3 regions of the Arthrobacter sp. 2RAF6 genome follow, and region 1 is predicted to be linked to each of the others. Evidence: riboswitches for the same ligand, from Rfam matches in the RefSeq annotation. Region 1 holds a riboswitch; each other region holds the start of a gene.
The links. Region 1 has a riboswitch for cyclic di-AMP ahead of AB4Z38_RS12640 (NlpC/P60 family protein). Riboswitches for the same ligand answer to the same signal wherever they lie in the genome.

Region 1 (9,467 bases):
ACTGGAATCGGCTCTCCCGGTGCATCCCAGCTGCTCAGTTCAAGAGGCAGTGCGCGGCCATAGATGGCGGGGGCTATCCGCTCCCGGACAAAACGTTCGAGCCGCTTCTCAGTGATCCGGCGGTCGTCGTGCAATTGAAGTCCCCTTTGGCGGTGGGCTGGGTAGAGATGCTTCCTTACCGAGATGAGCAGCCTAACTAAGCAAGGTGACTGTTCGGCGGGAAACAACGGTTCCATTCGATGGATAAAATCTACGTTGTTCCGGATCAATTACCAAGTGATTGGCGGCTATCCCTACAAGTCCCTAGTCCCCACCGGCTCCCAGCCTTCGCAAGCTCAGGCCGGGGCCCTCGCCGGTGTGGGCCCCCGGCCGGGGCCCTCGCCGGTGTGGGCCCGCGCCGGAACGCCCACCCTGTCACTGCCCGCGTAGACGTTCAGGCTGGTCCCCCGGCTGAATCCCACCAGGGTCAGGCCGGTCTCCTGTGCGAGCTCCACGGCGAGGCTCGAGGGAGCGCTGACGGCGGCCAAAACCGGGATTCCTGCGAGCGCCGCCTTCTGGACCAGTTCGAAGGATGCCCTACCGGAGACCTGAAGGACGGTGCCGCGCAAGGGCAACAATCCTTCGCGCAGCGCCCAGCCCACCACCTTGTCCACGGCGTTGTGCCTGCCCACGTCTTCCCGCAGGCACAGAAGCTCGGCAACACTGCCGGTGCCGTCGTCGTGGATTCTAAAGAGGCCGGCGGCATGCACTCCCCCGGTCTTGTCGAAGACCGCCTGTGCTTCGCGGAGACGGTCAGGCAGGGACGCCAGAACCTCGACCGGAATGCTCAGGGGGTCGCCAGCGGGGCTGAAGTGCGAGGATTTGCGCACTGCTTCGATCGAGTCGGTGCCGCAGATCCCGCACGAGCTGGAGGTGTAGACGTTGCGCCCGGTCTCCGGTAGGACGACGTCGGGACGCAACTGCGCTTCCACGACGTTGAACGTCTGCACGCCGTTCTCGTCCTCGCCGGCGCAGAAACGCAGCGAAATGAGCTGGGCAGCGTCCCAAATGACACCTTCGGAGACCAGGAAGCCCGCCACGAGGTCGAAGTCGTCGCCAGGGGTGCGCATGGTCACGGAGAAGGACATGTGCCCCAGGCGCACCTCGAGCGGTTCCTCGACGGCCAGGAAGTCCTCGCGGTAGCGGACCGGGTGCTCCAGCGCCTGGGCGGAGCCATCCAGGACAAATTTGTGCACCTTGCGGCGCTGGGTCACCCGTCCCATCTCAGATACCCACCGTCCCGGCGGCTTCACTGTGCTCGGCGGCTTCCCCATGCTTGACGAACCGCACCGTCATGGCCTTGTAGCCGGGCGTGTTGGATTCACGGGCAACGAGCTCCCGGTGGACCAGGGCGTTGGCCTCCGGGAAGTACGCGGCCGCGCAACCCTTGGCCGTGGGGTAGGCAACCAGCCGGAACTTGTCCGCCCGGCGTTCCGTTCCGCCGAAGGTGGAGATGACGTCCACCATGTCCCTGTCCTCGAAGCCGAGTTCGCTGAGATCGTCCTCGTGGACCAGGATGACCCGGCGGCCTTCAGAAATGCCCCGGTAGCGGTCGTCCAAGCCGTAGAACGTGGTGTTGTACTGGTCGTGGCTGCGGACTGTCTGGAGGATCAGGTGGCCGGCGGGGGCTTCAAGGTACTCCAGCGGGCTCACGGTGAATCGTGCCTTGCCGATGTCCGTGGCGAACGTGCGGGTGTCGCGTGGTGGATTGGGCAGCACAAAGCCGTTCTTGGTCCGGACCCGTGCGTTGAAGTCCTCGAAGCCGGGAATCACCCTGGAGATGTGGTCCCGGATGACGTCGTAGTCCTCGGCCATCTCCCGCCAGTTCACCGCATGGTCATTGCCGAGGACTGCCTGCGCCATGCGTGCGACGATGACGGGTTCGCTGAGCAAGTGCTCCGAGACGGGAGTCAGGCGACCTTGGGTGGTGTGGATGACTGACATGGAGTCTTCCACGGAGAGGATCTGCCGACCGCCGGGGTGTTTGTCGTCCGTGTCCGTTCGGCCCAACGTGGGCAGGATCAGGGAGGTCTTGCCGTGCACCACGTGCGCGCGGTTGGGCTTGGTGGAGATGTGCACCGTCAGCCCGGCCCTCTTGAGCCCTTCCTCCAGCGCGACGGTGTCCGAGCCTGCCGCGGCGAAGTTGCCGCCCATGGAAACGAACACGTCCACCTCGCCCTTCTCCAAGGCGTGTTGGGTTTCCACGGAGTCGTATCCGTGTGCCCGGGGAGTGCTGAATCCAAACTCTTTGTCCAAGGCTGCCAGGAAGCCCTCGGAAGGCTTCTCCCAGATGCCCATGGTGCGGTCGCCCTGCACGTTGGAGTGGCCGCGGACGGGGCAGGCGCCGGCGCCACGCTTGCCGAAGTTTCCCTGCAAGAGCAGCAGATTGATGATTTCCCGCAGGGTATCCACGGAGTGGGGTTGCTGGGTCAGCCCCAGCGCCCAGCAAATGATGGTGCCTTTCGACGCGGCCAGCATACCGGCCACCTTGGTGATTTCGATGCGGCTCAGGCCCGCGGCGCGTTCCGTCTCGACCCAGTCCAGCGCCGAGCGTGCCTCGGCGTACGCCTCGAAACCCTCGGTCTGCGCGTCGATGAAGGCGCGGTCCACCACTGTTCCCGGCTGCCGCTTCTCCTCCTCCAGCAGGAGGTGGCCCAACGCCTGGAACAGGGCAAGGTCGCCACCCACCTTGATCTGCAGGAATTCATCGGCGATGTCCGTGCCACCGCCCACCACGCCGTTGAGCGACTGGGGATCCTTGAAGTTCAGGAGCCCGGCCTCCGGCAACGGATTGACGGCGACAACCTTGCCGCCGTTGTTCTTGCAATCACGCAAGGCGGAGAGCATGCGCGGATGGTTCGTGCCCGGGTTCTGGCCCACAACGAGCACGAGTTGCGCTTCGTGGATGTCTTCCAGTGAGACAGTGCCCTTGCCGATGCCGATGGTCGGGTTGAGGGCGCTCCCGGATGACTCGTGGCACATGTTCGAGCAGTCGGGCAGGTTGTTGGTGCCCAAGCTGCGGGCGAACAACTGGTACATGAAGGCGGTCTCGTTGGCCGTGCGCCCCGAGGTGTAAAAAACGCAGCGGTCAGGCGTGGTTGCATTCACGTGCTCGCCGATCAGGGCGAAAGCATCCGTCCAGCTGATCGGCGAATAGTGTGTGTCGCCGGGGCGGATGACAACGGGCTCGGCAATGCGCCCTTGGCTGCCGAGCCAGTATTCGGTCTTGTCCTCAAGCTCGGCCAGGGAGTGCCGGGCCCAGAACTCCGCATCGACCACGCGCGTGGTGCTCTCCTCGGCGATTGCCTTGGCCCCGTTTTCGCAGAACTCGGCTGGACTGCGTTTGCCGGTGATGGACTCCGGCCAGGCGCAGCCGGGACAATCGAAGCCGTCCCGCTGGTTGACCCGGAGCATTGACTTGACGGTCCGGCCGACGCCCGCTTGGGCCCAACCGCGTTCCAATGCAACGGTGACTGCCTTGACGCCCGCGGCGGAGCGCTTGGGTGGATGGATCTGGAGGTCATCTTCGTTGATGTCCTGCTCGGGAGCATGCCTGTTCATATCCCCATCATTGCAAGGCCTGACTCTCTAATCCACCCGCGTCCATTCGGCGCCGGAACTCTCAGCCCGTCAGGGCGCTCCAGTCGACCGGCCCGGACGACACCTTGCGCGCCGGCTTGGCAGGAGTCTTCTTGGCCTTCTCCTCCGTGGGCTTTGACCGGGGAAGCGGCGGCCCCCACGGCAACGGAAAAGCGGGCACCGCTTCTCCCAGTTGCACGCCGTGCGGTGGCACCACCATGACTCCGTCCGCGCTGGCGAGGCCGCGCATCATCCCGGGCCCCGCATGCTGGGCCGGCGAGGCCAAGCCGTACACGAATCTGAAGGGAAGCAAGCGCGTGCGCCCCGGGTCGGCGTCGAGCATGGCACCGCAAGGAACCTCGCCGACCTCCGGCAGCGCCCTGTGCCCCAGTCCCGCGAGTAGCGGTGCGCCGATCGTGAAGAGGACCATCATGGCCGCGAGCGGATTGCCGGGGAGACCCAGCACAAAGCGACCGTCCGGCAGTTCGGCCAGCACGCCGGGATGTCCCGGACGCATCGCAATTCCATCTATCAGCAAGCGGCCGCCGAGATCCGCAATGGCCCGCCGGAAGTGGTCCGTCCCCGAACGGCCGGTTCCCCCGGTGGTGATGACGACGTCGGCGGGCGGCGTCTCCGGCGACAGCTCGCCTTCCTCAAGGCCCGAGAGCCATTCTTCGTAGGAGTCGCCCACCTTGATTTGCCCGCCGCGGATCCCGCCAAGGAGTTCGACGACGGCGCCAAGCTGGGGACCGAAGGTATCCCTCACCCGGCCGGGGACCGGGACACCCGCGGTCACCACTTCGGAGCCGGTGAGGAGCATTTTCACGAGGGGCTTGCCCAGGACATCCAGTTCATCCCGCCCGGCCAGGGCGGCCAGGGCGAGATGGGCAGGGTTCAAGACGACGCCCGATTTGATCAGCAGCTCCCCCGCCGCAGCTTCTTCTCCGGCATTGCGGATATGTTGGCCGTTGCGCGGTTCGCCCGGTTTCGCGTTCCCGCTGAGCGCGAGCAACGGTAAGCCATCTTCGTCCGTGGTCAGGACCCCGCTCTCGCTCCGCAGCACGGCCTTGGCCCCCGGCGGGATCAGGCCGCCGGTGACGATCGGACTCGCTTGGTGCGGGGTCAGCCGATGGCCGGGTTCCGCGAGGATCCATGGGCCGCTGCCGTTGACCGCCCAGCCATCCATCGCCGAGGACGCGTAGTGCGGCAGGTCCTGCAGGGCGTGGACATCCGCGGCCAAGGTCCTGCCGATGGCGTCCTTCAGCGCGACGGGTGCGGCGGGAATGGGCGTGGCACTATCGAAGGCAAGTTGGCGCGCCTCGGCCCACAAGTGGTCGGCGTGCGGGGCATGCCCGGAGGCTTCCGTCATCCGGCGTCGGTTCCGGGGTTCGTGTAGTCCTTCGCGAGCGTGCGTGCCAGGCCCATGGCGGCATCCATCGACGCGGCTTCAGTCGCTTGTCCCGAACCCGCAGCAAGTCCGGCCGCGAAGCCAGCAATGAAGGTGGTCAAGGGAGCCGCCGGCCGGACCACTGAATGGGCTGCAACGCCTGCCAGGGACAGGATCTCGTTGATATCGATCTCGACGTCTTCCAGCTCATATGCTTGCAGAAGGCTCCTGCACCATTCCTCGAGCGTTTCTTCCTGGCTCTTCACGATCCGCCTCCACTGTCCGGTACAGCTGTTATCACGGCAGGTCGCCGTCCACTCCAAGCGCCGCGGCGTCGTCCCAGGTATCCACGTCATCGGTGGACCCTGCGGGGACAGGCACGGCCAGCAGATCAAGCCTAGCAAGCAGGCGGAACACCGCGGCGTTGGCCAGGCCACCTTGTTCCTCCGCAGCCTGCACTTCCCGTCGTAGCGCGGATACGCGGTAGATCCCGAGCAGCGGCTGCTTCCGACCGTCGGCGGATACGGACATGGCCCCTTCCGCTTCTTCGTGGCCTGCAAGTTCCCGGAGCAGTACCGGAACCGCGGCGGCGGCCAGGGGCATATCGCAGGCCATGACGAGTACCCAGGGCGCGTGCTTCGTGGACAGGCTCTGGCCACCCTTCCCTTCGCCGTCTTGCGCTTCTAGCGCGAGGAGTCCGGCGGCGATCGCGGCTGCCGGCCCGGCGAAGGGCGGGTCCTCCCGCGCGGTCAATGTGCCATCCGGTAAAGTGCCGGGATCCGGCCCGACGACGACCACCCTCCCTGCACCGCGCACGGCCGCCACGGCGCGCTGAAGGAGCGTGGCGCCGTCGTACCTCAACTGGGCTTTGGGCACGCCTCCGAGGCGGGAGGACTTGCCACCCGCCAATATCACCGCATCAAAGTCCACCCGCCCAGATTACCCGGGAAGCAGGCTCGATTCCGGTTCAGGCCGCCGATTCAGGCAGGAGAAAGGGATCCCATGCGGGCGCAGGTTTCTCAAGCTCCTTGATCTGCCAGATAGTCCCGGTGGGCGCCGCCGGCGTGAACCTCAGTTTCCAGCCCATCTCGGCTGGAGTGTGGTCACTCTTGGCGTTGTTGCAGCGAAGACACGCTGCCACCAGGTTTTCCCAGGAATCCGCGCCGCCCCTGGATTTGGGGTGGACGTGGTCAATGGTGTGGGCTGCTTTCCCGCAATAGGCGCAACGGTGACCGTCGCGGCGCAAGACGCCACGGCGTGTAACCGCCGTGATGGTGTTGTACCTCGGCCGGATGTAGCGATTGAGCAGAATCACGGAGGGGCGTCCGAGAATCTCCTGTGGCCCGACGACAGGCTCGTCGCCTTCGGCCACTACGCTCGCTTTTCCGGTGAGCACAAGGACCAGCGCCCGGCGGAAGGTTACTACCGCCAGCGGTTCATATCCAGCATTCAGAACGAGTGTGCGCATGCACGTACCTCTTCACGGCCGCACCCGTCAGGGGCGCGAGGGCCGGCTGCCCTCTGCATGTACGGGCTGTGGATCGACAACCTAAGAGTAAACACCCGGAGGCCGGATCAACGAATCCTTGCGGGAGTTCCAGGACAGTGTCGGTCAAAGTTCACGTGCCGGACACGTAGCCGGAACCTTCCAAGCACCCGGAGGCTACTCCCCGAACCGTGGCCTGGAGACACCTGGAGGAGTGATTTAGCGCATGCTGGTTAAAACAGAACATCCCCGCGGGCGGACCAGCGGGGATGTTCCAGTGAAGCTATGTAGCCGGAGCTATTTAGCCACCAACGCGGATGAAGACCGGGCCGGAGCCGACGTTGACGCTGTAAAGGGCGGTGGTGCCACCGTTCCAGCCGCCGTGGACGGCCATGCCGTTGCCGACGTAAACGGCGATGTGGGCCATGCCCATGCCACCGTTCTGGTAGTAGACCAAGTCTCCCGGCTGCGCTTCAGCAGCGCTGACCGTACGGCCAAGGGAGAGGTAGTCTGCCGGCCAGCCGTGGAAGTTGATCCCAACAGCGGCCAGGGAGTTCGAAGCCAGGGCGGTGCAGTCCTGGGCAACGCCAAGCTGTGCGTAAGCTGCGGCAGCAATTGCTGCGCCCTTGCCGCTGGCAACCTTGGTTGCGGGTGAAACAGCAGCGGTGACAGAAAGCGTCGAGGAGCCGGTAGCGGCACCCGTTGCGGCCGGAGTAGCGTCCTGCGTGGCAACCGGAGCTGCGACAACCGGAGCAGCTTCGGTGGAGACCGCCGGGCGCTCGTACTTGATGGCGACGGAGGAGTCGGCCGAAATGCTTGCTTGGGCGATGGACTGGACTTCCAGGGCGGAGGTCGAAGTGGACTCGCGGGGGACGTTGGTTTCTGCAGCGTTGGCTGCGATACCGCTAGTGAGCACCAGACCGGAAGCAGCTGCGATAACTGCTGCCTGACGGCCTACGCCACCGGCGTTGCTGCCGACAGTCTTAGCGATAACGGCAAGCGAGTTGGTCTTGGTGACCGCGGCACGATGGCGCGCAACAGTAGAGCGTGAAGACACGTTAAGAGGCCTCTCCCTATGCCCGCGAGGTAAGCTGTCGGATTCGGATGGGAGTCATCCGGCCACACTTCTCCCTCTCGGAAGTTGTGCGACTTAACCCCAAGGCCATCGGTGAAGATGACCAAAAGTGGGTCCCCCGCCTCTGCCAGACGATGTTTTGCGAACGGAACCTCGAGCAGTGGCAGAGCTAGGCAATCCACTCGAGTGCATCAACTCTCTAAAAGTTGATGCGTCTTAGACGGTACATGAGTTTTGGCTGAATGTCACATTCAGGTCACGGAGCGTGACAAGCATGCGAGAGGCTTCCATCGGATTGGCTACAGCCAGCCCAGGGGGTCAACGACGTCGCCGTTGACCATGACTTCAAAATGGAGGTGGCAGCCCGTGGAGGCGCCGGTGGTGCCGCTCAATGCGATGACATCGCCACGGCTGACCGTTTGGCCCACCTGGACGTTGAACGAAGACAAATGGTTGTACGTGGTTTCCAGGCCGTTGCCATGGTCCACCACAATGCGGTTGCCGCCGCCATACGGATGCCAGCCGGCGAAAGTGACCTTGCCGGCCGCGGCAGCATGGACGGGGGTGCCGCACTGGGCCACGAAGTCCTGGCCTCGGTGGAACTCACCCAAACCGCCCGTGATGGGATTCACGCGGTAGCCGAAAGGCGAGGCCGTGGTCAGGGTGTCCAACGGCGCCCCCAGGGTGCCCTTGGATGACGACGTCTTGATGGTGCCGACGGACTGCGCACTCAAGAGCTGCTTGAGCTTGCTGTCCGGATCCCCCGTGGTGGAAACCGCAGCACGGCTGAAGTCGATCGTGGCGCTTGCGGCGGCCGGAATCTCAGGCTGGGTGCCTACTGCCGAGGCGGCCTGGTTTGATTCGGCCGTGGCCGTCATGGCGCCGGTTCCCGGCATGGCGACCGTCAGGATGAGGCCCGTCGTGGCAAGGGCCACTCCGGCCTTCTGTCCCGCCCCGCTCGCCGCGGCGAACTCGGCCATCTGCCGAAAAGGACCCTTGCGGCGGCGAAGTTCGCGATGGGGATCGCGGGGCCGCTCGTGCTCGACGGCGCTCGTGCTCCGCAGCTCAGCAGTAGGACCGGACGCGCGCCTGCGGCCCCTGGTGTTCTGCGTGGTCAAGGTTTTCCTCTCTGGCAAGCCTGCGAAGTTAGCTGTCGGATTCGGGCCAGAGAGATCGTGGACCCGGTCCGCGCGAAGGGCGCGAAGCGCAGAGCTACCCGAAGGGCCCCGCACTTTTTGCACTTCCGCTGCGGACTTCACCCCAAGGCCGTCTTTCGACAGCCGATGGTGGTTCCTCCGCTTCTGCCAGTGAATGGACTAATCCACCTGATCCGCTGGCAGAACTCGGCTTCGGATCAGGTAACGCTTTGGTATCGGCGCCAGTAACAAACTATAGGGGATTAAGGCCCCGCGGTAATAATTTCGTTATCTTTGCCGGTCGCCTCGCCGGGCCGGCTAGGCGACCGTGACAAATACGTGCGAGGCAACCTCAGGCGGCAGTTCCAGCGCGCCGTCGATATTGGGCACGCGAACGGAGATGTACTCCCCCACACGTTCCAGGGAAACCCTGGCGCCGGGCCGGATTCCGCCCTCGTCCAGCTGCACGAGAAGTTCCGGTTCCACCTGGATCGGTTCAGCCAGCCGGCTGACAGTGACCCGGTTTTCAGGTGAGTATTCGTTCATCGCGTCAAGTAGGTTGACCACGCCATCCGTAAAGGCGTGGGACGCGACTCCACCCAGCGCTTCGAGTCCGGGAATGGGGTTGCCATAGGGCGATTCCGTCGGGTGGTCCAGCAGCTCGTAGAGCCGCCGTTCCACGCGCTCACTCATGACATGCTCCCAGCGGCAGGCTTCGTCGTGGACGTAGGCCCAGTCCAGTCCGATGACATCTGCCAGGAGCCG
Region 2 (9,467 bases), on a different contig from region 1:
GGCGAGGGACGCCGTCGTCGACCTCCTTGGCAGGCTGGGCCGAGGCGAAGCGGTGACCGTCAGCAGCGTAGAGGAAATGCTCACGACGTCGAGGGCGGCCGAACTCGCGGGAATCTCGCACACCTACCTGCGAAACATGACCGACCGTGGCGAAATTCCGGTGGAATACCGCGGCACACACCGCCGCATCAGGCTCGCGGACATCATGGCATGGCTGGAAAACCAGAAGAAGACGGGCGCGGGCAACGAGGAAACCACCAGCGAGTAGCGGAACGCTAGGCGAGGGCCGCTTTGAGCGCCGCGTGGACCCAATCCCGGTAGCGCTCCAGTCCCCAAGCGAAATCCAACACGAGCGACCGGTAGGTGTCCGGATGACCCACCGACCAAATCACGGCAGCAGCTTGCTCGTCGCTCATTCCGGAAGTCAATGCCCCGCGCCGCCTGAGCGCAGCCGCTGCCTCCGCATAGTTCCGCAGCCGGATTTCGGCCCGGTCCCGCTCCACCTTTGCCGCTTCGGCGTCGACGGCGGAGGCCTGCCTCATGACGCTGAACAATTGGCTGCTTCTCGGATGTACCTCGGCGAACCAGTCGGCCAACAACGCTAGGACCGCCGCGGCGTCGGCGGCTGCGGCAGTCCGCTCGCGCATAGTCTCCGGGACCGGGCGGGGAGCATCCGGGCCCGCGGCCGTCGCGTCAACCACGGCCGAGAGCAGCGCAGCCTTGTTACCCACGGAGTTGTAGATGGTCTGGATAGCCACGCCTGCTTGCTCCGCAACGGCCCCGATAGTCGTGGCCACGTATCCCCTGCTCAGAAACAGCTGCCGAGCGGCCTCCACGACGGCGGCCTTGGTTGCGACAGCTTGGGCTAACCGCCTGTCATTGTGTCGGATTTCCACGCAAAAAGAATATCATTCTAGTGACTGGAATGCTATTCTAATGACCTCGAACACCTCAGGAGGCTTCGCGATGGACAGCAATAAGCCAGTGGACACCATAGTTGTGGGCGCCGGGCAGGCAGGGCTCGCCACCGGATTCCACCTCCAGAAGCACCGGCAAGACTTCCTCATCCTGGACTCGCAGACCCGCGTCGGCGACGTGTGGCGGAACCGGTGGGATTCCTTGCGGCTCTTCACCCCGGCGCAGCACGATTCCCTTCCCGGCATGCCGTTTCCCGCCGCCCGAGGCAGCTTTCCCGGCAAAGACGCCATGGCCGAATACCTCGAGGAGTACGCCAGGAGCCGGGAACTCCCGGTACGTCATGGTGCCCACGTCGTCGGCATCGAGCGGGAGGACGGCCGGTTCCGAGTACAGTCGGGCTCCGGGTCGATCCTGGCCAAGAACGTTGTTGTTGCCACGGGCCCGAACGCACAGCCAAGGATTCCGGCGTTCGCACAGGAGCTGGATCCCGGCATCCACCAACTTCACGGAGCCGAATACACCAACCCGGACTCGGTTCCGCCCGGAGATGTCCTGGTGGTCGGCTCCGGCACCTCCGGCGTCGAAATCGCCTTGGAGCTCGCACCTACCCACCGCACTTACATTGCCGGAACCCCTCCGTTCCACATTCCGGGCCCCGTAACGCGATACGCCGGCGGGCTTTGGTGGCTCTTCATCCACAACGTGCTGAACAGATCCACCCCTATCGGCCGTAAAGTCGCAGTCGGGTTCACCCAGCACGGCGCGCCGCTGATCCGGACCTCTACGCGAGAGCTCGACGCCGCGGGAGTCGCCCGCCTGCCACGCCTGGCGGGCGCCCGCGAGGGCCAACCCCTGACTGATGAAGGCCACGCGATCCCGGTGTCCACGGTGATCTGGGCTACCGGTTACCGACCGGACTTCGGCTGGATCCGAGGACTTCCCGCGGATGAGGACGGCTGGCCGCTCACCTGTCGGGGTGCCGTGGAACAACTGCCGGGACTGTTCTTCGTGGGTATGCCGTTCCAATACGGGCTGACTTCGGGTCTCGTGGGCGGGGTCGGCCGCGACGCCGAACACGTCGCAGGACTCATCGCCGGGCGGACCCGGTAAAACCGGTCATCCCGCCCGTTATTCAAATGTGACTTTTGCATGCCGGCTGTTGTACCGTCGAGGTGCGACCCAATCCCCAACTGGGCCGCTTCCGGATTGACGCCGAGCTCTGCCGCAACCCGGAATCCGCCAGACCCGCGGCAGAGACGGGGGACCCAGAGTCTCCGGGCCTACTTCTCCACAGGCCCTTGGGGTGAAGCCGCCATGTGCGGCCGGACGGCCTCGTCCGAACCCGACAGCTAACCTCGAAGGCGTTGAGAGGCAATCACCATGTCCCCAATCATGGATCAGCCTCGCCGTGCCCAAGTGGCGCGCGAGCGCATCAAACCAACCGGACGTCGTCGGGCCAAAGACAGCGAACCGTTCATTGCTGCATCGGCTTCTGAACCTTTGATTTCGACAGCGGACCCCGCCACCACGGCAACCCCGACGACGGCGGTGCCCACCACGCGCGCGGCCGCCCGCGCAGCCGAACGGAAGAGAGCTTCCCAAGCCAGCGAAACCGCGGCCATTCCGATAGTGGGTGCCGCGACCGTGGCTGCCCCGACAGCAGAACCCGCGACAGCCGCCATTCCGGCAGTGGCTACTCCGACGGTGGCTGCCGAGACGGCTGAGCCGGCCAAAACCGAGGAGGCAGCCACAACAGCACCTCACGCGGCACCCCGGGCCAGCGTCGGTCCGGTGACCTTTTCTGGTTCGTCCTTCAGCCGTGAACCACACGCAGTCCTCAAGAAGGCCGCCAGCATCCGGACGATGAGCAACCGAATGGCAGTGGTTGCAGGAGCCCTAGGCATCTTGTTGACCGCCGGTTCCCTGGGCCAAGCCCTTGAGTTGCCCTTCTTCGGCCAGGAATCCCGCGCCCAGGACGCTGCCAGCGCGGACAGCCAAGACTCCACGCAATCCGGCGCCCCTTCCACGACGGCAAGTACTTCACCCAGCCCCGCAGCATCACCTTCGGCAGCTACCCCAAGCGCCAAGTCCGGCCAGACCTCCACGGACCCGGCGCAACATTCGCCGCAAGGACCCGCCGCCGTCGAACCGTCGAGCGTCTCGGCGCCATCGATCTCCGTCCAGGTTCCTGCCATCCCGTCAGCACTGCCCCCAAGCCTCACCCCTGCGCCTGTTCCTTCCAATCCGGTTCCGGCCCAGCCTGCACCGGCGCCCAGCCCGGATCCGACCGGGCCGACGAACCCCACCCCGACGCCGGATCCGACCGGCACGCCCTCGCCTGCGCCCACAGGTTCTTGGAAGCCGCGGAACCCGGCCAGCCCTACTCCCACGCCACAACCCACGCAGTCGGGCGTTGATCTTGGGTCGATTTTGGACGCAGCAACCAAGGCCCTGCAGTGAGGATGGGACAGCATCGAACATCTTCAGTCGAGTGGCATGGGCGATGCTGCCAAAGCAACCGGGCGCAGATCATTCAGCACCGCCCGGACCGTTGGCGCTGCAGCCTTCAGCTGAGGCAGCTCAACAAGTAAACCAGCGCGGCTTCCGGTACCAGCGGCTTCAAATCCGCGGGCGGCCCGCCCAGCGGCGCGCTTTGAGCGTTGCATGGAGTTCGAGCCGCGTCGCGCCATTCAGCGGATCTGCACCGATGAGCTGGCGGACCCTGGCGAGCCGGTTGTAGATGCTGCTGCGGTGCAGGTGGAGCTTCGTGGCCACGTCCTGCACGGAGCCGTCGCTGTCGTAAAGCAATTCGAGCACGGGCAGCAGCTCGCCGTTGCGGTCGGCATCCTCGATCTCTTGGAAATGCGCCGAGATCGAATCGTCCCAGCCACCGGGAGCCTGTAGCCGTTCGAACAACTGGTAGATCCCGGCCGAGCGGCTGTCCACGAGCTCGCCGAGTGGAGGATCGACGGCGGCAGCCTGGGCCGCGAGCTTCGACTGTCGGTAGGCCCGGCCCATCTGGCGGATGACTGAAAACGGCTCGCTGATGCCGAGTATGACGCGGTCCACCTTCCGGCCGGCGCGCTTGGCGAGTTCCAGCTGATAATGAACCAGGACTTGGGCATGCTCTGCCCGTCCGCCCGTTTCGCGGAACAACATGACCGAGTGCGTCTCGGTGCCAGCGCTGAAAAGCACGGAATCGACCCCGATAGTTGCCTGCAGCGCGGCGGAACGGTGCGTCAGGGTCGCCGCGATCGGATCCGAGACGCCGCCACTGTCCTCCGCGTCGAGCACGGTAACCAGCTGCCACGGTCCTCGGCCTTGGATCTCCTTCCATCCCGCCACGGCCGCCACCGCATTGGACTCGCCTTGGCATGCAGCCAGGAATTCCTGCTCACGGCGGCGCCGGAACTCCGATTCGGCAGTATTGGAATCGAGCAGCAACCCCGCGAGGAGGTCCAACTCGTCCCGGACGCCCGGCAACTCGGCGAGTATCGCCGTCGCGGTCTGCTCGTCAAGGTCCTGCTGGACCCAGAGGTACCCCACGCGGAATCCGCGCACCAGCAGCGGGACGCAGACGCGTCCCACCATCCCGAGTTCCTCGTTGGCGGGCACGACGACGGGACGCACCGCGGTGGCGATGCCGTGCGAGAGCTGCCACGCGCTGACGTCCACTGGGACCCGTTTGCTCAGGAGGAAGTTCACCCGCACACGGTCGGCGTGGGACTGGTTGGAACTGTAGGCGAGCAGCACGCCGTCGAGGTCTTCCAGGGAGAGTCCGCGGCCCAATTTGAGTGCGACGTCCTCGACGATTTTCTCCACGTCTTGCTGCATGGGGAAAACACTACGTTGCCCCACGAACATCAGGCGACACCTGACGCTCTCAATATCGACAAATGTCGAGTCGCGAGCGGTAAAAACCCCGGAATTCCAGGGAAGTCAGCCGCGGCGGCGATCGCCTTTCCTGTCGCCTGGCTCACAGCGGATTTATTCTGGAATCACAGTCCCCCGCAGAGAAAAAGGCCGTTGAAGCCTTTCGAACATGGAGCCCAAAATGATCATCGGTGTCCCCAAAGAGATCAAGAACAACGAATTCCGCGTTGCCATCACAGCCGCGGGCGTTCACGAGTTCCGCACCCACGGCCACACCGTCCTGGTGGAACGGGGCGCAGGCCTGGGCTCCGGAATCACGGACGAGGAATACGCGGTTGCCGGCGCGGAGATCGTGGCCGAAGCCGACGACGTCTGGGCACGCGCTGACATGGTCATGAAGGTCAAGGAACCCATCAAGGCCGAGTACCACCGCTTCCGCAAGGGCCTGATCCTCTTCACCTACCTGCACCTTGCCGCCGAGCCCGAGCTGACCCAGGAACTCATCAACTCCGGCGTCACGGCCATCGCCTACGAAACCGTCCAGGACGGCCGCAGCCTGCCCCTGCTTGCACCGATGTCCGAGGTCGCCGGCCGCCTGTCGGTCGTCGTCGGCGCTTCCTCCCTCATGGCTCCGGCCGGCGGCAAGGGCGTGCTGCTGGGCGGCGTCCCGGGCGTCCGCCCGGCCAAGGTCGTTGTCCTCGGCGCCGGTGTTGCCGGTACCAACGCCGCCGCCATGGCCCTTGGCCTGGGCGCCGATGTCACCATCATGGACATCAACATCAACCGCCTCCGCGAACTGGATGCCCTCTACCAGGGCCGCCTGAAGACGGTCGCTTCCAACGCGTACGAGATCGACAAGTCAGTAGTCGACGCCGACCTCGTCATCGGTTCCGTGTTGATCCCGGGCGCCAAGGCCCCCAAGCTCGTCACCAACGAGCTGGTTTCCCGGATGAAGCCCGGCTCCGTGCTGGTGGATATCGCCGTGGACCAGGGCGGCTGCTTCGAGGACACGCACCCCACCACACACCAGGAACCCACGTACAAGGTCCACAACACGATCTTCTACTGCGTCGCCAACATGCCGGGCGCCGTCCCCAACACCTCCACCTACGCTCTGACCAACGTCACCCTGCGCTACGCCGTGTCACTGGCCAACCTGGGCGTCAGGGCTGCATTCGACCGCGACCCCGCTCTGGCAGCCGGCCTCAACATCGCCGCGGGCAAGGTCACGCACCGCTCGGTCTCCGAGGCGCACAACCTGCCCCTCGTCGCCGACTGGCACAACCTGGTTTCCGCTTAACTTCTCCATCGACTGCTCCGTAACTGTCGCTTTGAGCCTTCAGAACGACAGTTACGGAGCAATCGATCACCCTTTACGGCTTGACCGGGTTGCCCGGGAGGATGTCGGAGGGAACCGGCTGGGGCAACGGGAGTGTGGGCGTCGGGACCACCGGCGTCGGGATCGTGATAGGTCCCGGACGGCCCTTGGCGATGTCGTGCAATCCATTACGCGGATCCGACTCGGACCCGGGTGAGGTAGTGCCGGGAGTGGCGTGCGGCGATGGATGCGCGTTGTTTTGGGCGTCGGGGTTGGAGGACCCCGGAGACGGCGATACGGGATCGCTCGTTCCACGGGTGGGCATCGGAACCGGCTCCGGGCGTGTTCCCTGCTGTCGCGGAGCGTTGCCGCCCGATCCAGGGGTGAGCTGGGAAACGACCGATCCAACCACGGAGCCCAAGTGTTCGATCGTTCCCGGAATGCCGCCGTCGGACGCAGCTGCAGCGGTAGCTCCGGCGGCAAGGGAAGCCGCAACGGCAACGGCGGCGAAGGTCAAGCGGCCCTTTTTACGGCGACGAGCGGCAAGTTCATCAACAGGCGCAGCCGCTGCGCGGGAAGCCGCCCCAACTGGCGCAACAGTCTCCACAGCGGTAACAGCGGTAACAGCTTCAACCGGCGCGATCGCCCCGCGGGCTGGTGCCATCAAGGCTTGCACAGCCACCGAGGGCTGCGGCCGGGTGCTCGCAAGGGCGCGCAGTTCCAGCAGCTCGGTCCGGATCTCGTATGCTTCGTCGAGCCCGGCTTCAGCAAGCAGGCGGTCAATGCCTTGCTCGCCGAAAGATGCGGATTTTTCGCTCATGATGTGCCATTCCTTAGTAGTGCACGTTCTCTCAGTGCACTCAATGCCCTGCGCTGCAACTGCTTCACGGCTCCTTGGGACTTGCCCATGATGGCCGCTGTTTCTTCCAACGACAGGTCCGCCACGACCCGTAGTGCCAAGACCTCCCGGTAGTCGGGGTTGAGGTCGGCCAGTAGCTCGGTTACGCCCAGGCCTTCCCCGTGCCCGAATGCCTGGTCCTCGGCCGAAGGTGCGCGTCGCGAATCCAGATCGGATTCATAGGGCGCGGAATCAGGGGTGCGTTCCCGCTTGCGATAGTGATCCACCATTCGCGCGTGCGCTATGGAGAAGAGTAGGGTTTTAGCCCCCTGGAGACCCCCTCGAAGGGAATCCAGTTTGGGATAGAGAGCCAGGAACACGTCCTGGGTAACTGCTTCCGGATCATCTACGCCGCGGGCGCGAAGGTATCCAAACACCGGTCCGGAAAACTCGTTGTAGGCAGCTGTGAAGAACAGTGCGGGATCTTCCTCGTCCGCCTGCAAATATTCATCAGCCAAAGGGTCCAGCACCCGCGACCCCTCCATCCCACGCAGCGCGGTCATCGTCCCTGGCCTGGGAAATGACCACTGCTGCAGTCTGTTGCGTCGCGGGGCTCCTTGTCATTTAGCCAAGGAGCCCCGCCGTTCAAGCGTAGCCGCAGTGTTACGGGCTGACAGAATCGGACGGCACGTGCACAGGTGCGGTCGGCACGTGGGACGGCACAGCCGGGACGGCCGGTACTGCAGGGACGGCCGGTGCGGACGGCACTGCGGGAACAGCCGGTACGGCAGGCAGTGCGGCGCTTCCATCGGCGTCGGCCTTGGCGGAAGCGGATCCGTCAGCATTCAGGCCGGCAGCCTTGCCTTCGGTCACTACAGTTGCGCAGTGTGCGTTGACGTTGGCTTCGCCGCCAGCGGCAACAACCAGTGAGGAGTAGCCGGGCACCTTGGCGTCGGCCTTCAGGCCGCCGTTGAGGAGCGCGGTGCAGAGGCCGAATGCCTCCGGTGAGGTGGCCTTGGCCGATGCGGCTGCTGCGGCGGCCTTGGACTTTGCGTCGTCAACGGCGTCAGTGGCCTTGGACTTTGCGTCGGCAGCGGCGTCAGTGGCCTTGGACGTGGCCGTCTGGGACGCCTCAGCCGCCTTGGACTGTGCGGACTCGGCTGCATTGGTCGCTACCGGGGCCGGGGCTCCGAGCAGTTCGTGGGCGCTCCTCTGCAGATCGTTGGGAAGTGCTCCGTTGAAGGCTGCGACGCCGGTTCCGCCAACCGCTACAGCTCCGGCGGCAAGGACGCCGGCGGCGATTTTGCTGGTGGCAAGGACAGTGAACAAGGACATGAAACCCTCCGACAAACGTTTTGGGACTGCTCCGGCAGCGGCTTTGTCGCTACTGGATGATCAGTGCGGACGTTGTCCACACTCCCCTTACATCGCTGAGGGTCCCGGCGAAGTTACGCCCGATCCAAAAAACTTTCAGGCGAACTGGCAGTAGATGACCCTTCCCAAGCGTTTTGGGGTCATTTGGTGCCAGTTCGCGCCGGTCAGGCGAGGGCCCTGGCCTGCTCAATCAGCCTGAGTACCTCGACCGGCCCGGCCGGATCCACGGGGAGCGGCAAAGCGGAGGCGGCACCGCCGTCGGCGATCTTCTCGCCAAGGATCCGGTAGAACTCCTGGTAGGCGCCGCGCTCAGTGGGTACCGTGGTCCGTACGCCGTCGATTTCCAGGGTGCCATAGTGGTGCGGATCGTCGACGCCGTAGGCGCCGTCTGTGGGCAGCCCGCCCGCCAGGATGAACGGTTCCTGTGGATCGATCCCGAACTTCACGAAGCCGCCCTTGCTGCCCAGGACGCGGAAGCGCGGAGCGTGAAGCTGGCTGTTGACGTTCATGGCGACGTGGCTGGTCACACCGGAAGCATGTTTCAGGACCAGGAAGACGTCGTCGTCGGCTTTTTCTTGCGGCCGTCGCGCCAGGATTTCGGCATGGATGACTTCGGCGGGACCGAACATCTGGATAGCCAGGTCCAGCAGGTGGGTTCCCAGGTCGAAGAGCAGCCCACCGCCGTCGTCGGCCGTGGCGCCGGCCTTCCACGCCTTGCTGATTTCGGGCGCCCACCGCTCCATTGACGCTTCGCAGCGCATGACCTCGCCCAGCGTCCCGGCCTCGAGCAGCTTCTTCACCGTGAGGGCGTCGCCGTCCCAGCGGCGGTTTTGGTAAACGGTAAGCACGCGGCCCAACCTCGCGGCCAGCTCGATCAGCTCCTGCCCCTGCGCGCTGCTTACGGCGAATGGCTTGTCCACGACGACGTCGAGCCCGGCTTCCAGCGCGGCCTTCGCGAGCGGGTGATGGGTCGCGGGCGGTGTGCCGAGCACCACGAGGTCCAGCTCGCCGGCAAGGGCCAGGACGTCTTCCGGAGTGTCCACGATCCTCGTGCCGGGATACCGTGCCTGGGCTTGGGCTTTGCGGCCCGAGTCCGAAGTAGCGATGACGTCGAGGGAATACGCAGGATTGGCTGCGATGAACGGC
Region 3 (9,467 bases), on a different contig from region 1:
GGCCGCTCGCCCAGGAACCGGGCCGCCAACAGCACCGTCAGGAGCACTTGCGCCTGCAGCACCAGTGACGCGAGCCCGGCCGGCATCCCGAGGGCCATACCCAGGTAGAGGAGGCCGAACTGCCCGGCGCTCATGAACAGCCCGACGCCGATGATCGCCTTCCAGCTGACGTCCGGTTTGCGGACGAAGAAGATGCAAGGGAACACCACCAGCACGAAGCGGATCGCCACGAACAGCAGCGGCGGCACGTCCGCCGCGCCACCGCTCCCATTACTGCCATTCCCGCTTGCGGGGTGGAGGCCAAAGTCGATCGCAACGAAATTCAGGCCCCAAAGGACGGCGACAAGGACGGCGAGTGCTGAGTGTCGGATATTCACGATTCAACTCTGACAGCCAAGCGGATGAAGCACCAGCGTTGAATTCTGCATCGAATCATGTACGTTTGCTTCATGATTGAGATTGCGGCGCTACGGGCCCTCGTAGCAGTGGAACAGCAAGGCTCCGTGGTGGCGGCCTCAGAGGCCATGGGCTTCAGCCCGTCGGCAGTCTCCCAGCAGATCAAGAAGCTCGAGAAGCAAAGTGGTGTGACCGTCCTGGAGCGCCACGGCCGCGGCGTATTGCTAACCGACCGCGGCATGGCATTGGCCGAGTACGGACGCCGGATCCTGGGCGAACTGGAGGAGCTACAGGCCACCCTGCTCGCCGACCCTGCGAAGCCGAGCGGAGTGCTTCGGCTCGTCGGGTTTTCGACGGCCTGCCGCGGCCTGGTCGGTCCGATGTTGGGGAAACTGGGCGCGGCCCAGGCTGTTGCCCCCGACTCTTCGGCCGCGACGGGCTCCGGACTTAACGGCTCCGGGCTTGAAATCCGGGTGGTGGCCGAGGACCCGCGCGAGGCCGTCCAAAGGGTCGCAACCGGCGAAGCCGATCTCGGCGTCGTGCACAACTGGCACTCAGTGCCCTTGGTGATTCCGGAGAACATGGTCCACGAGGACCTCTGCCTGGACACCGCCGACGTCCTGCTGAACTCAGCGCACCCGCTGGCCGGCCGGACCGCCGTCGAGCCTTCAGACCTGGTGGACGAACGATGGATCAGCACGCCGGCCGGTGCCATCTGCAACGAGGCGTTGCTGGCGATCCTCGCAGGCCTGGGGCGCGTGCCGGACATCCGCATCTACGACCCCGACTTCTCCACGCATATCGCCATGGTCCAGCAGGGTGTTGCGGTGGCGCTCGTGCCGCGGCTCGGCAGGCCCGAACTGCCCGCTGGAGTGGTGGCGGTGCCCGTGGTCAACCCGATGCAGCAACGCCAAGTGGGAATCGTGTACCGGAAGACCATGACGGCAAGCCCCAGCATCCGCCACGTGGTGCGATTGCTGCAGGATGTGGCCGCGGGCCTCGAGGCGGGCTAGCGGCGCTCGCCGCGCGAACTGGCAGCAGATGCCCTCTGGCGGCGCAAAAAGGGGCATTAGCTGCCAGTTCGCGCGAAGGGTGTTACTTCTTTGGGCGAGGAACTGCGAAGTGGGTCAGGCGAGCATCCTGCCCATCGAGTTCAGCCCACGGCTTCTCCAGTTCCATCACGGTCATGGCGCTGGTGGGGTACCGGGTTGCGGCATCCATGTAGGCGTCATGGTCGGAGTCACGGGAAGCCAAGTGCATCGCGAGGTCCTGCACTCCGGGCATGTGCGAGAAGATCATGAGTGTCGTGACGGTTTCCGGCACGTGGTTGATGACGGTCAACATCCGCTGCGCGGAGGCGGCGTACAGGCCGTCCTCGAGTTTCGGCGTCGGGGCCTTGTCCCCCAGCTCGCTGCACACCCACGTGCAGGTCTGCCGGGTCCGCAGCGCGGACGAACACAGGATAAAGTCCGGAATCACGTGGTGCTTGAGGAGCCACTTCCCGGCGAGGGGCGCCTCCCGGTGGCCACGCTCGGCAAGGGGTCGTTCATGATCCGGCACCCCAAGGGGCCAGTCCGACTTCGCATGCCGCATGATCACCAGCCGCTTGATGTGATGCTCGCTCATCCCCCCACCCTACTATCCCAACTAGCTCGCATTTGTTGTCGTTTTGACGCCTGTAAACGACAACAAATGCGAGCCAGTTGGGTGGCCAGGAAAGCGAAAGCGCCCGCCACCTTTGCAGGGAGCGGGCGCCTTGAGCGGCTGAGGCTAGATCGAGTATTCCGGAGCGGCCCAGACGATGACCTCGGGGTGCTCGTAGAAGCGGTAGCCCTGGCCGCGTACGGTTCGGACAGTGTTCGCCAGGCGGCCGAGCTTGGAGCGGAGGCGCCGGATGTGGACGTCGATGGTGCGCTCGTTGGGGACCTCTTCGGCGTTGCGCCACAGGCCCTCAAGGAGTTCGTCGCGGCCCACGGTTCGGGTGCCGTTCTCGACGAGGTAGTTGAGAAGCTCGAATTCCTTGAACGTGAGGTTCAGGGATTCGCCGTCGAGGTGCACCTCACGCCGGGCGAGGTCGATCAAGACACCGGACGGGCGGGCTTCCTGTGCAGGCTGCGGGCGGAGCGCCTCGGAACGCTGGCGGTTGCCAACGGTGGGGTCACCGAAAGTCGAGCGGACGACGTCGAGCGCGGAACCGGGCGCGCTGGCCGGGGCTACCGCGACGGCGGCATAGCTCTCGGCGCCGGAAACGAGGGACTGCGCGTAGGCCCGGATTTCCTGGGCAAGCTTGGCGATGGACGTTCCGGCGGCCGCAGCGGTGTCTTCGTCGATGCCCATGTAGAGCACGAACCCGCGGGCCACATTGTCGTTGGCAACGGGACGGATGGAGCGGTCCGCTGGAGCCAGAACAGGCGTGGGTGCGGTCATCGGCGAGGCCTCGTTGGCGGGAACTGCGCGGAGCTGGCCGTAGGAGTTGGGGTTGTAGCCCTGGGGGACGTAACCGGGTGCCTGGCTGCCACCCTGCGGTGCGGGCTGGGCGTAGGCCGGGCGGTTGCCGAAGCCGGGACGCAGGCCGGCGTTCGACGCGGCCTTATTGGCGTTACGGACGGAGATGTGGACGTATCCGGATGCAACTGACATGGATTGCTTACCTCAAAGTGAATAGCCGTCATCGCGGCTTCGAATGCTGGTCTGGTCCCCGCAATGAGATGGGGAGGGGCGCCCGACGCTGGGCAGGGGGCGAATGCCTGAAACTTCTTGGGGTCTTAAGTTAGGCATGCATTCGACAACAGCTCATCGAAGAACCAGCGGGTGCGCTGGGCTCGATCGCTGCGGCTGCAGATGCTGTTGAGTTCTTGTTCACATTTGAAGTGTGCAACGTAACAAAGGGAACTTGCAAGTAACAAAGGACCGAACCGTCCACATTTTGAGACGAATCGGACTATTGTGCCGCACATCACAATTCAGACATGTCCAAATGTGACCCATTCTCGTTCGTCACATTGGCTGTCACGAGCGCAATATTCGAATAAAATTTGATAGAGAGATCGTTTTCTGAATCTGAGGTCACGTCACGCGCTTGCCTTTGAATCTCGAGATATGAAACAACCCTTGTCCAATCCTGAGTCTGCGTCTCATGGAAATTTTTTGCCAAATCGTCTGCTAGGGCCTCGTTGCAGCGCAACCGCGGACGCGCCGTCGTGACCTTTCTTTGCATTCGGAAAGCGCTTACGGCGCGGCGAGTCGCGTCATTATGAGGCCAAAGCGCGGCAAAGAAGGTCACGACGGAGGCAAGCAGCACCCATCGCTAGTTGGTGGTGCCGGTTCCTTGGGTACTTGATGTGGTCGCAGTGACGATCTGGATGGACTGGGCCGTGTACTTGTCGGAATCCTTGAGCGCAGTGACCCTCACGCTGGATCCGGATTTCACATCGGCGAGGGTCAAGGTGGTGCCAGTGGTTCCGCTTCCGCGTTGCCGGACGCCTTCCGCTACTACGACGTCCGTTCCAAGTGCATAGGTGCGGGTGAATCCGTCTTCGCTCTTGACCGTCATGGAGCTCGCCGAGATGTCAGTGACCGTACCCAGCTGGCCCGCCATAGTGACGTAGCTGCCGTTTTGGAGGACCACATATTCCGAGTGGATCGCGGCGTTCAGGCCGCCCATCCCCACCCCGAGGCCACCCGGACCTACGTTCGCGCCGCCTGGGCCGCCGAATCCGCCCTGGCCGTTCTGCCCGGCACCCGGCCCCTGCGCGCTGCTGGTGTCAGCCGCCGCAGTCCCGTTTCCGGCGGCATATGCACCGGCTCCTGCCGCGGCAGCGACCACGACCGCGACGCCGCCGACAATGAGCCCCTTCTTCAAGCTCCAATTCTTGAAAAACGAAGGGCGCGGTTGTCCGGAGTTGTATTGTTGCGGAGCGCCCCACCCGGCGGCAGGCTGCTGGTTCACCGGAGGTTGCGGAGCACCCCACCCGGCGGCAGGCTGCTGGTTCACCGGAGGTTGCGGAGCACCCCACCCGGCGGCAGGCTGCCCGGAATCATCAAGTGGGCGGATCACCGGCTGCGGGTGCCCATTCTCCGGCTCGGAACCAGGTGCGGAGGGGTTGTTTTGCTGATCCATGGTGTTCTCCATCGAAATCGAGACTGTTTGGTCGTGGTTGTGCTTGTCCCAAACAGCGTCAGCCGCTTTGCTGTGCATTGGCTGTGTCGAACGGCAGGCTTGCCTGTGACCTCCCGCGGTGTTGTGTCGGATTCTCCTCCCCGAACCGGCACAACCTCTGGACAGGTGGCTAGGCTGGGACTCACAGGGTGCTCACAGCAACGGCAAAGCACTGGCAAACCGGCAGATTGGAGAGTTGTCCCATGGCATCCTCGCACTCCATGACCAACAACCTTCCGCAGCTCAGCCACCCGGACGGTTCCCCCATCCGTGCCCTTGTGGTGGACGACGAACCCAGCCTCGCCGAGCTCATGAGCATGGGCCTACGCATGGCGGGCTGGTCGGTAGCTGTGGCCGGCGACGGTCCCGCCGCGGTAAAGCTCGCCAAGGACTTCCGACCCGATGTCCTGGTGCTCGATGTGATGCTTCCGGGGTTCGACGGCGTTGAGCTGCTGGGCAGGATCCGCGCCTTTGCGCCTGAGGTGCCTGCGCTCTTCCTCACCGCGAAGGATGACGTGCAGGACCGCATCGTCGGCTTGGCCGCCGGCGGCGACGATTATGTCACCAAGCCCTTCAGCATGGAGGAAGTCCTGCTGCGCCTGCACCGGCTGGTCCAGCGCTCAGGAGTGGCCGCGATGGACACGGCCGAACTGGTTGTAGGTGACTTGACCCTGAACGTGGACACCCGTGAAGTTACCCGCGGCGGCGAAGACATCCCGCTCACGGCAACCCAGTTCGAGCTCCTGCGCTACCTCATGGAAAATCCCAAGCGTGTGGTCAGCAAGGCCCAGATCCTGGACCGCGTGTGGGACTACGATTTCGGCGGGCAAGCCAACATCGTGGAGCTCTACATCTCATACCTGCGCAAGAAGATCGAGGCCAACCACCCGCCCATGATCCACACGGTGCGTGGAGCAGGCTACGTCATCAAGCCTGCCGAATAGCCGGGGCTCCGAATGTCCGCACTCTCGGGTATCCCCCGCCAGACCGACCACAGCTGGTTCAATCCTTCCACCTGGCACTTGCGCACGCGCTTGATCCTTCTCTCCATGGCTCTCCTCGTGGCCATCTGCGGTGCCGTCGGGATAGTCAGCTACGCCTCCATGGATGTGTTCCTCACGAAGCAGCTGGACCAGCAGCTGGCGCAGGCCTCCCATGGCCGCCCGCCGCAAGGCAATCCTGGCGGCCGTCCGGACCCCCTGGATCCCCGGGGTCAGAGCATCGGCACGCTGAATGCGCGCATTCTTGCCGGTCAGGTGAGCAGCGATGCTGGATTCTTGTCCTCCGATGCGACCCGTGCGCCGTTGTCGCCCAGCGACGCTCAAATCCTGTCGGCGCTCCCCTCCGATGGCCGCCCGGTTGATCGCACCCTGTCCAATGGCGGCTACCGGCTCGTGGCCGCCGAAACCCCTTACGGCGATGTTGTCATCACGGGGCTGCCACTCGCCTCGAAGGAGGACACCGAGGCCTCGCTCGTCTGGACCATGGTGCTCGTATCCTTGGGCGGGCTGGTCCTGATCGGGCTGGCCGGAACCGTGCTCATCCGCCGCACCATGCGCCCCCTGGAGCAACTCTCCGACGTCGCCACGAAGGTATCGAAACTTCCGCTCGACGCCGGTGAGGTGGCACTCGCGGTGCGCGTTCCGGCGTCGGCGGCCCATCCGAGCACGGAAGTGGGAAGCGTCGGCCATGCTTTGAACCTGATGCTGGACAATGTTTCCAGCGCCCTCGAGGCACGCCAGCAAAGCGAAACAAAGGTGCGTCAGTTCGTGGCCGACGCGTCCCACGAACTACGCACTCCGCTGACCGCCATCCGCGGCTATACCGAGCTCTTGCGCATGACGGAGACGTTCACCGAGGACGGGCGCAAGTCACTGGGCCGGGTGCAGAGCCAGTCGGAACGCATGACCACCCTCGTGGAGGACCTCCTTCTGTTGGCCCGGCTGGACGAAGGGAAGGCCCCGGAGTTCACCGATGTGGACCTCACGCAGCTGGTGATCGAGACCGTCAGCGACGAGAAAGTCATGGCCCCGGAGCACATCTGGCAGCTCAAGCTCCCGGATGAGCCCCTCACGGTCCGCGGCGACACCACTCAACTCCACCAGGTTTTGGCGAATCTGCTCTCCAATGCCCGCAAGCACACGGAGGCGGGAACCACCGTGGTCACGGGCGTCGTGCGTTCCGCCGACGGCAGCGCCGTGGTGACAGTGACCGACAACGGGCCGGGCATCCCGCCTGAATTCCAGGGCAGGATCTTCTCCCGCTTTGCCCGTGCCGACGCCGCCCGATCGGGTTCCGAAGGCACGTCCGGGCTCGGCTTGTCGATTGTGGAATCCATTGTCCAGGCGCATGGTGGAACCGTCGAAGTGGCGTCGCGGCCCGGCCGGACGGAATTTGCGGTGCGGCTTCCGGCGCTCAGGACCGCCACGGCCTGAAGGGCCACCCAGGAGGGCGCGACGCCGGTGCGCGGCGCGCGCAAGTCGACGCACCGGCGTCGTGATCTCCGTTACCTAAATGTGACTTGAGCTGAATCCTCCTGTACCGTCGAATAGGTGCGCTGGATCATTCCGGCCACCGCCGGGTAGGCGCCGAGCTCTGCCCCTCCCCGGTGCCCAACAGTCCAGGCAGAGACGGGGGACCCAGGTCTCCGGGCAAGCGCTCATGTTGAGCCAGCCCTAGGGGTGAAGCCGTACCGCCACGATTTCCCGTGGCCACGGCCGGATGACCTCATCCGAATCCGACAGCTAACTCCGCAGGCGTCGAGAGGCAATCACCATGTCTGATTCCAGGAATCAGTCGCGCTCTGTTGCGCGCCACCGCGGCGAACCAGCCCGGAAAAACAAGTCACGTTCCACATTGAGGCGAGCCGCCTCGAACCTCGGCACCGGCCAGCGCATGGCCGTTGTTGCCGGCGTCGTTGCTGTGTTCCTTGGTGCAGGTGCCGCCACCCAGGCCGCCGGACAGGCCATTAATGCCCAGGACATGAGCCGCACGTCCGAATCCCGCACGACGGATCACTCAGCCACGCCATCGGCCAGCGCAAGCGCAAGCCCCAAGCCGAGCGCCGCGCCGACGCCGAGCCAGGCAGCCGCCCCCGCTCCGGCCGCCGTTGCGCCCCAGGCTGCCGCGCCGGCCGCCCCCGTGGCACCCCCTGCGCCAGCAGCCCCGGCCGCACCCGTCGCCGTCGATGATCCCTCCGGCGCCCAGGCCTATGCCGCAAGCATCCTTCCCTCCTACGGTTGGGGCCAGGGCGAAATGTCAGCACTGATCACCTTGTGGAACAAGGAATCGGACTGGCGCACCACTGCCACCAACGCCTCCAGCGGCGCTTACGGCATTGGGCAGTCGCTGCCGGCCGAAAAGATGGCGTCCGAAGGCGCTGACTGGCAGACCAACTACCAGACGCAGATCCGCTGGGGCCTGAACTACATCAAGGAACGCTACGGATCGCCGTCGGCAGCGTGGTCCTTCCACTTGGTCCACAACTGGTACTAAACCAAGATCCACGCACAAATACGTCGAGGTCCGTCCCTTCAGGGGCGGACCTCGACGTATTTTGGCCAGGCATGTGATTCGCCACGCCGGTGATACATCCACAGCCACGTCACAGGTTCCGCCTAAAGCCTTCATATTCTGCGACGGCACTCTGGATACATGACGCTCATCGAATCCACCTCCGGAACCCTGAAGGACCCCGCGGTGGTGCCGCCGGGCCTTACCATCCAAGCCAAGACCCCCATTCAACGCAGCACAGGGCGGCGCGCCCCCGTGGACACCCACACCGCCATCCCGGTCCTCGATGTCACCATCCCCGTCTTCAACGAGGAACGCGACCTCGAAGAGTGCCTGCGCAGGCTTCACGGCCACTTGCGCGAATCCTTCCCACATGGCTTCCGCATCACCGTGGCGGACAACGCGAGCACGGACAGCACCTTGAAGATCGCGGACCGCGTGGCAAGGGAACTGCCTGAGCTCGCGGTTGTCCACCTTGAGGAAAAGGGACGCGGTAACGCCCTGCGCAAGGTGTGGCTGGCATCGCCGTCGCCGGTTCTCGCTTACATGGACGTGGATCTCTCCACGGACCTTGCCGCGCTGGCGCCCCTTTTGGCGCCACTGATCTCCGGCCATTCGGACCTCGCAATCGGCACACGGCTGACCCGGAACTCGCGGGTTGTCCGCGGCCCCAAGCGCGAGTTCATTTCGCGTAGCTACAACTTGATGCTGCACTCGTTCATGGGTGCGCGCTTCAGCGATGCCCAGTGCGGTTTCAAGGCGATCCGGGCAGATGTCGCACAGCAGATCCTCCCCCACACCATGGACAACTCGTGGTTCTTCGATACTGAACTCCTGGTCCTCGCCGAACGCTGCGGCCTCCGGGTCCACGAGGTTCCCGTCGACTGGATTGACGATCCCAATTCGAGCGTCGACGTGGTGCGCACCGCCCTGGCCGACATCCGAGGCATGGTCCGGCTCACCCGGGATCTCGTCTCGGGCCGCATCCCCATTCCGGAACTGCGGGCAGCACTTGCACGCGGGCCGCTTCCGGCGTCGTCACGTACTGCCGAGCAGAGCCCGCGCAGCAGCCTTTTCGGGCAACTAGTCCGGTTCGCCGCGATCGGCGCTGCGTCCACCCTCGCCTATGTGCTCATCTTCCTGTTCTGCCGCGGCTTCATGGACCCCCAGCTGGCCAACTTCCTCGCGCTGCTCGTCACGGCCATCGCCAACACCGGAGCCAACCGGCGCTTCACCTTCGGCATCCAGGGCGGCAATCCCGTTCGGCACCACTTCGAGGGATTGATCGTCTTCGGGATCGGCCTCGCGCTCACCTCAGGGGCACTCGCCTTGGTGCACAGTACGACGACGCCGGACCGTTGGGGCGAGCTCCTCACCGTCGTCGCGGCGAACCTCGCCG

Region 2: another riboswitch for cyclic di-AMP. It lies ahead of AB4Z38_RS15860 (hypothetical protein); the one in region 1 lies ahead of AB4Z38_RS12640 (NlpC/P60 family protein).
Region 3: another riboswitch for cyclic di-AMP. It lies ahead of AB4Z38_RS03325 (hypothetical protein); the one in region 1 lies ahead of AB4Z38_RS12640 (NlpC/P60 family protein).

The regions. Positions count from the first base shown of each region.
Region 1 covers NZ_JBFRGF010000015.1:46,476-55,942, forward strand. The annotation lists gene AB4Z38_RS12605 (alpha-mannosidase) at 1-134, opposite strand, end outside; gene fdhD (formate dehydrogenase accessory sulfurtransferase FdhD) at 336-1,262, opposite strand; gene AB4Z38_RS12615 (FdhF/YdeP family oxidoreductase) at 1,264-3,600, opposite strand; gene AB4Z38_RS12620 (molybdopterin molybdotransferase MoeA) at 3,662-4,987, opposite strand; gene AB4Z38_RS12625 (DUF6457 domain-containing protein) at 4,984-5,271, opposite strand; gene mobA (molybdenum cofactor guanylyltransferase) at 5,303-5,935, opposite strand; gene AB4Z38_RS12635 (HNH endonuclease) at 5,973-6,473, opposite strand; gene AB4Z38_RS12640 (NlpC/P60 family protein) at 6,793-7,548, opposite strand; cyclic di-AMP (ydaO/yuaA leader) riboswitch at 7,554-7,720, opposite strand; gene AB4Z38_RS12645 (M23 family metallopeptidase) at 7,866-8,684, opposite strand; cyclic di-AMP (ydaO/yuaA leader) riboswitch at 8,687-8,894, opposite strand; gene AB4Z38_RS12650 (metal-dependent transcriptional regulator) at 9,021-9,467, opposite strand, start outside.
Region 2 covers NZ_JBFRGF010000022.1:35,374-44,840, reverse strand. The annotation lists gene AB4Z38_RS15875 (helix-turn-helix domain-containing protein) at 1-268, shown strand, start outside; gene AB4Z38_RS15870 (TetR/AcrR family transcriptional regulator) at 276-896, opposite strand; gene AB4Z38_RS15865 (flavin-containing monooxygenase) at 937-2,028, shown strand; cyclic di-AMP (ydaO/yuaA leader) riboswitch at 2,146-2,296, shown strand; gene AB4Z38_RS15860 (hypothetical protein) at 2,299-3,378, shown strand; gene AB4Z38_RS15855 (PucR family transcriptional regulator) at 3,538-4,752, opposite strand; gene ald (alanine dehydrogenase) at 4,973-6,091, shown strand; gene AB4Z38_RS15845 (hypothetical protein) at 6,165-6,929, opposite strand; gene AB4Z38_RS15840 (RNA polymerase sigma factor) at 6,926-7,477, opposite strand; gene AB4Z38_RS15835 (hypothetical protein) at 7,611-8,282, opposite strand; gene AB4Z38_RS15830 (Gfo/Idh/MocA family protein) at 8,486-9,467, opposite strand, start outside.
Region 3 covers NZ_JBFRGF010000003.1:133,465-142,931, reverse strand. The annotation lists gene AB4Z38_RS03360 (EamA family transporter) at 1-377, opposite strand, end outside; gene AB4Z38_RS03355 (LysR family transcriptional regulator) at 450-1,409, shown strand; gene AB4Z38_RS03350 (SixA phosphatase family protein) at 1,492-2,022, opposite strand; gene AB4Z38_RS03345 (winged helix-turn-helix domain-containing protein) at 2,167-3,036, opposite strand; gene AB4Z38_RS03340 (hypothetical protein) at 3,704-4,516, opposite strand; gene AB4Z38_RS03335 (response regulator transcription factor) at 4,759-5,499, shown strand; gene AB4Z38_RS03330 (ATP-binding protein) at 5,512-6,990, shown strand; cyclic di-AMP (ydaO/yuaA leader) riboswitch at 7,155-7,328, shown strand; gene AB4Z38_RS03325 (hypothetical protein) at 7,331-8,050, shown strand; gene AB4Z38_RS03320 (glycosyltransferase) at 8,210-9,467, shown strand, end outside.